Regions from separate parts of the Marinomonas pontica genome, predicted to be linked through region 2. Evidence: predicted binding sites of a transcription regulator. Region 2 holds the regulator's gene; each other region holds the start of a gene.
What was found. The regulator PhoB, encoded in region 2, activates phosphate uptake and scavenging genes when phosphate is short. The targets are predictions, from matches to a motif close to TGTCATANNNNTGTCANA.
Positions count from the first base shown of each region.

Region 1: the regulator PhoB is predicted to act here: its motif matches at 1,164-1,181, upstream of AABA11_RS11945 (phosphatase PAP2 family protein).
Region 3: the regulator PhoB is predicted to act here: its motif matches at 1,443-1,460, upstream of olsF (bifunctional ornithine lipid synthase OlsF).

Region 1 covers NZ_AP027271.1:2,542,570-2,544,845, reverse strand. The annotation lists gene AABA11_RS11955 (5-carboxymethyl-2-hydroxymuconate Delta-isomerase) at 1-13, shown strand, start outside; gene AABA11_RS11950 (phospholipase A) at 49-1,026, shown strand; gene AABA11_RS11945 (phosphatase PAP2 family protein) at 1,251-1,766, shown strand; gene AABA11_RS11940 (MJ1255/VC2487 family glycosyltransferase) at 1,763-2,276, shown strand, end outside.
Region 2 covers NZ_AP027271.1:3,466,766-3,469,041, forward strand. The annotation lists gene ubiA (4-hydroxybenzoate octaprenyltransferase) at 1-467, shown strand, start outside; gene phoB (phosphate regulon transcriptional regulator PhoB) at 552-1,247, shown strand; gene phoR (phosphate regulon sensor histidine kinase PhoR) at 1,244-2,276, shown strand, end outside.
Region 3 covers NZ_AP027271.1:3,199,623-3,201,898, reverse strand. The annotation lists gene olsF (bifunctional ornithine lipid synthase OlsF) at 1-1,384, opposite strand, end outside; gene AABA11_RS15090 (CoA-acylating methylmalonate-semialdehyde dehydrogenase) at 1,626-2,276, opposite strand, start outside.

The sequences.
Region 1 (2,276 bases), 920 kb from region 2:
TTTGTCTCAATAAAAGGCATCGCGTCTTGCCGGCCAGGATAAATATCAATGAAAAGCATTGTGTGCTCGTTATTACTCGTTCCAAGTTTTTTGTGGGCACAAGTCGAATTGACTGGTGATGCTGAGCCATCTTTGAGTACGACGGTGTTACCAGAAGATTTGGACACGCCGTATTCGCCAGAAGAGCCTGACGTTCCTGAGTCAATTGCCCAGCGCGCCAAAGAGGCAAATGGGCTTTTTCAACAGCGAGAAAATCGAGAAACGGCCACAGTGAGCAATCCGTTTGTGCTGACGCCGCATAAGCCAAACTATTTTTTGCCTATAGCCTACACGTCTAATCCAAATGATCGCGCCTTCTTGGGTGATCAGGCGGATTCCGAGACTTTAGACTCTGTGGAGTTTAAGTTCCAGCTAAGTGTGAAGTTTCCGGTCGCCTATGATGTGGTGGGACGAAACAGCAGTTTGTGGTTCGCCTACACGCAGCAAGCTTATTGGCAGGCCTACAATGGCACGATTTCCGCTCCATTTCGTGATACCAATCATGAGCCAGAAGCCTTTATTGTTACCAAACCCAAAAACGGCTTTTTAGGCATTAAACCGAACTACGTATCGTATGGCTTTAATCACCAATCGAATGGCCAATCGGGTGATTTGTCGCGTTCATGGAATCGGTTTTATGTGGATTTCATGTTTGAGCATGGCGACACGGCATTTTCATTTAAACCTTGGTATCGAATTCCTGAAAGCGCTAAGGTCGATGACAATCCTAATATTGAAGACTATTACGGTTATGGTGAATTCAACCTGATTCACGTCATTGATGATTACACAGTGGATATTATGCTTCGAAACAATCTGAAGTCGTCAGGAAATAGAGGTGCGGTTCAGGTCGGGTTTACGTTTCCTCTGTGGGGCAAAACGCGTGGCTATGTTCAATACTTTAATGGTTACGGGCAATCCTTATTAGATTACAACCACCAAACTCAGTCTTTGGGGATTGGCATAATGCTGACAAACTGGTTGTAGTTCTGCCAGTAAAAACCGGCATGAAATAACCTCGTAGTACTTCATAAAAAATACCCCGCATGTGTCGGGGTATTTTTTTTGTTCTTTTTAAACTCACCAAAGCGCTATTTAAACTCAAGAAATAGTGAGAGATGGTCTGTCATTAAGTTGTCATCTCAGTGCCACGGAACGGACATTTTACTGGTCTATGTTGAAAGTAAGATAAAACCAGTGAGGTGATAAGTATGAACATACTTCAAAATATCCACGCGGTGGATGTACAGACTTTTTCTTGGTGTATGGCTCGAAAACATCGAGTCTTGTTAACGCGAATTGGGCGCGCTGTTTCATTTTCGGCTGATGGGCCGTTGTATGTGGCGGCGGCTTTGTTGTTTTGGTTCACCGGTTACAAAGTGCTGGTGCTTGTCATGGTGGTGGGGTTTCTACTCGAGCGCCTTGTGTATCTTGTATTGAAAAAAGGTTTCAAGCGAAATCGTCCTGCCGATGCGCTGGATAATTTCAGCAGTTTTATCATCCCATCTGATCAATTTTCCTTTCCCTCTGGGCACACGTCAGGGGCATTTTTTATGGCCTATTGTTTGTCCGAATGGTTTCCAAGCATGAACATTATGCTGTATTTCTGGGCCGCAAATGTGGGCTTGTCTCGTGTTTTTCTGGGCGTACATTTTCCGACGGATACGGTGATTGGTGCCTTGTTAGGCAGCGCGTGTGCTGCGTTGGCAATAGGAGTGTTGGTATGAAAATACTGTATGGCGTTCAAGGAACGGGCAATGGACACATTACGCGAGCGAGAGCCATGGCGGCTGAAATGCACGCAGCAGGTGTCGAGGTGGATTTCGTTTTTTCTGGACGTCCACCCGAAGACTATTTCGACATGGCTGTGTTTGGGGATTATCGAACGTTTCAAGGGCTAAGCTTTGTCGCTCGAGATGGCAAACTGGATTTATACGCTACGTGCCGCAGTGCCAATTTTTATAAGTTATACCGAGACATTTGCAGTCTGGATACCCGCGGTTACGATTTGGTGATGGCCGATTTTGAACCTATTGTCGCCTGGGCAGCCAAACGCCAAGGCGTTACATGTGTGGGGTTTGGGCATCAGTATGCATTCAAATATGATATTCCACGGTATAAAAAGAATGCCATTGCGCAGTTTATTATGTCGAATTTTGCGCCTGCAACCACACAGCTGGGTGCGCATTGGCACCACTTTGGGCACCCGATTTTACCGCCGCTTATTCATGCGCAAC
Region 2 (2,276 bases):
AACGATACACCCATCTGCCTCAGCTTTTTCTGGGTTTGGCTTTTTCTTGGGCCATTCCAATGGCTTACAGTGCACAAGGTGGCGCACTTACCGACCCAGAGCTGTGGATGCTGTTTGTAGCAAACTGTTTTTGGACAATCGCCTACGACACTTATTACGCGATGACCGATCGCCCTGACGACCTAAAAATCGGCATCAAATCAACCGCCATCCTCTTTGGACGCTACGATTTGTTCATCATTGTGTGTTTACAGGGATTCACCTTGTCTTTATTGACATGGATAGGTGTGTTAGCCGAACTCCATTGGCTATACTTTGTGTCTCTCGTAATGTGTATTGGGCTTTTTTATCAACAGTTTAAACAAGCTAAGGACCGCGATCGCCAAGCTTGCTTCCGCTCCTTTTTAGACAATAACCGGATTGGTTACTGTGTCTTTATAGGCTTGGTTTTAAGCTATTTTATGTAATATATGGCAAAGTTGTGACAGTTTAACTAAATTGTCACATTAGGTCGCTTTAATGAAACCGTTCCTGAGATGAGGATAAATCCTGTGACCGGTAAAAAAGTATTAATTATTGACGACGAGTCTTCCATACGCGAAATGATCGCCATTGCACTTGAAATGGCGGGTTACGAGTATCTGGAAGCAGAAAACATTCAGCAAGCCCATGAAATTATTGTGGATCACCGTCCTGACCTAATCCTTGTTGATTGGATGATGCCAGGTGGCAGTGGCATAGAGCTCACTCGCCGACTCAAAAAAGACACCACGACGGCAGAAATTCCGGTCATTATACTGACCGCGAAAAGTGAAGAAGACAACAAGATCCAAGGACTAGAAGTTGGCGCTGACGACTATATTACCAAGCCTTTTTCACCTCGTGAGTTGGTTGCTCGACTCAAAGCTGTGCTACGCCGCGCAACGCCTCAAGGGGTTGATGAACCAATTGAAATAGAAGGATTGGTCTTGGATCCGATTAGCCAACGCGTCACCATTGGCAGTCGTCCTTTGGAGATGGGACCTACCGAATACCGTTTACTCAAATTTTTGATGACTCACCAAGAGCGCGCGTATTCTAGGGCTCAGTTATTAGATCAAGTATGGGGTGGAAACGTCTACGTTGAAGAACGTACCGTTGATGTCCATATTCGTCGTTTACGCAAAGCCATAGGCAGTACGCACGATTTCTTGATACAAACCGTACGAGGAACAGGCTACCGCTTCTCAGCAAAAAGGTCCGTATGAAAACAGTTTGGCGAAACACCATCATTACTTGGTTAGCAGGTCTTGCGGCCTGCATTGTTATTGGCTTTATTATCGGACAAGTCTTAGGTGTTTTGCTGCTGTACGTTTTGGGCTCTTTGTATTGGCAGCTGTATCAACTGTATCAATTCCATAACTGGTTACGTCATTCAGGTCGCGCAGCGCCCCCAGAAACACGCGGAATTTGGGGCGAAGTGTTTGATGCGGTTTACCGTCTGCAGAAAAAACAGCGCAAATCCAAGCGCCGAATGCGCCAAGCGTTAACCCGTATCGAAAGCTCCACAACCGCCTTGAAAGAAGGCGTAATCATGGCGGATAACCAAGGCAATTTAGAATGGTGGAACAACTCCGCTGGGCATTTTCTTGGCTTGGTTCGCCACGCTGATCGCGGACAAGTCATTACCAATATCGTCCGCAACCCAGACTTTTTCCGCTATTTCAGCCAAAAGCGTTTTGGTGAACCCTTGGTCATCAAATCGCCCGCCAAAGATGGCGTGTATTTGGAAATCCAAACCACCTTATACGATAAAAATGACCACCTTATCTTTGTACGTGATGTGACGCGCTTGCACCTACTGGAGCAAATGCGCAAAGACTTTGTGGCCAACGCATCTCACGAATTAAAAACGCCGCTGACCGTGATCAAAGGGTATTTAGAAACCCTAGATATGTTCAAAGACAGCCTGCCAAAAAGCATGCAAAAAGGCATCGTGAATATGTCAGAACAATCTGAGCGTATGGAGCAGCTGATTGAAGATTTGCTGTTGTTGTCACGCTTAGAAAGCAATGATAAGCGCGAAGAAAACCAGTGGCACAAGGTCACAGACATTATTCAAGCCATCACCAATGCCATGGGGCCAATTCTGACCGACTCGCATACGCTACAGCTTCATATCCCTGAAGAAGCACGGCTATATGGCTCCTACAAAGAGCTGTACAGCGCATTTTCTAATTTGATCGTCAACGCCGTAAAGTATTCGCCCGATGGCGGTAACATCACGGTGAAATGGG
Region 3 (2,276 bases), 270 kb from region 2:
AAGACACAATGAAGTCTTTGGCCACTTGAGGGTAGCTGTTGCTTAGGCTGACAGGGCCAAACATGTAACGAATGTCAGGGTGCTTATCTAAGTAAGCCCCAATGCCGTACCACAAATAATCTAAGCTGCGTTTGCCCCAGTATTTTGGTTGGATGAAGCTGCGGCCTAGCTCGATGCCTTGTTCAAAATACGGTTCCATGTCGCAGGAGTATTTGAACAGTTCGGCGCTGTAAATGCGGTTTGGTTTGTCTTCTTTCATGTAGCGAGCGACTTCGCCGATGCGATAAGCGCCCACAATTTCCAGTTCTTCTTCATCCCATAAAATCAAATGGCGGTAATATTGGTCGAACTTATCTAAGTCCGAACGCTCGCCAGTGCCTTCGCCGACTTTGCGGAAGGCAATCTCACGCAAACGCCCGATCTCTTTCATGGTCACGGACATTGGGTCGTAGTCAAATAGGTAAATTTGCTTGTTGTCTTTGGTGCTGCCAAGGTGCTCTGAGACTTTCAGCTCTTGTTTGATCATCTGTCTGTTTTGCGGGTGTTCTACCGTTTTCTCGGTTTTAAGAAGCGGTTTTTTGCCCTTAGCGATCCGGTACAAATGACGTTTTACTAATTTGTTTTTTTCTTTGTCGCTCAATGGCAGTTTGGCTAATTCTTGAATTGGAATCGCTTGACCAACCTGCATGGGGATCTTGCGATTGCGTTGGCGAAACATTTCATTTGCAAGCTGAATCGTCGACAACGGACGGTATAAAATGGAGCTTGTGTAAAACAACATAGAGTTACGGCCACCAATGTGAACCGGCAATAACGGACTGTTGGTCTTTTGTGCCAGCTTCAGATAGTTCTGATTCCACTGCTGGTCTTTTACGCCACTAGGTGACATACGAGACACTTCCCCCGCTGGGAAAATGATAATCGCTTCTTCATTGTGTAAGCAGCTCATGATGGCTTTGAGTTGTTGGCGTCCGGTTTTTCCACCAAGATTATCAACGGGAAGAACCAGCTGTTTTAATCCATCAAAGCCCATCAACAAGTCGTTTGCTACTATCTTAACGTCAGGGCGAATTTCACCGATTAGTCGCAGCAAAGCGAGACCATCCAAGGCGCCAAGAGGGTGGTTGGCGATGATCATTACACGTCCGCTTGCGGGAATATTGCGACGATCAACTTGGCTGACTTGATAGCTGAAATTGAAGTGATCAAGCACTCGATCAATAAATTCGAAGCCGACACAGCCGTGGTTTTTTTCCAGGAATTGGTTTACTTCACTTTCGTGGAATAAGCGCTTTAACACGCTTAACGTCGGGCGAGTGATAAGAGGGCTTTTGTCGAAAAACTGAGGAGATTTACTGGCAATCATTTGCTCGACTTGTATCACAGTGGTGCTCCGCTTTAATAATTTTTTAGATGTCTTATTAATCAGAGTAGAGTGTCAATATGACAAAGATGTGACGTTTATGTGGCGGAGATATGATCATTCCAATAGTCAAAATACGACACAAAAAAAAGCCCACCAAACGGTGGGCCAAAAAGCCGCTGACTAGAGAGTTAGACAATAAACAATCTGCGACTGAGCTAGGGTTTTCCCATTACTAGACGGTATATAGGGAAAGAATCTGTTACTTCATCGTTGGCATTGAAAACTCTGCGCCAGCGCGAAGTCCTGTTGGCCAGCGTGCAGTGATGGTTTTCATCCGAGTGTAGAAACGTACGCCGTCTGGACCGTGCATGTGCAATGGACCGAACAAAGAGCGTTTCCAGCCACCAAAGCTGTGAAATGCCATTGGTACAGGGATAGGCACGTTTACACCCACCATGCCCACTTGCACGTCTTCACAGAATTGACGAGCGGTATCACCATCACGAGTGAAAATTGAAGTGCCGTTGCCGTATTCATGTTCGTTGATCATTTGCAGCGCTTCTTGATAGCTATTTGCGCGCACAACACATAATACAGGGCCGAAAATTTCTTCGTTGTAAACACGCATGCCTTGTTTCACATTGTCGAACAAAGTGGGTCCGACGAAGTAACCATTTTCGTTGCCTGGATAGACAAAATCACGCCCATCACGCACCAAGGTTGCGCCTTCTTCCACACCAATGCTGATGTAGTCTTTGATTTTTGCGCAATGTTCTTTGGAAATAACTGGGCCCATATGAGCCTCTTCTGGTAGTCCAACACCTGGGCCGACGCGCATTCCGTCGATTTCGATACTTAAGCTGTCGATGAGGTTATCAGCAACGTCATCGCCCACACAGACCGCAACAGA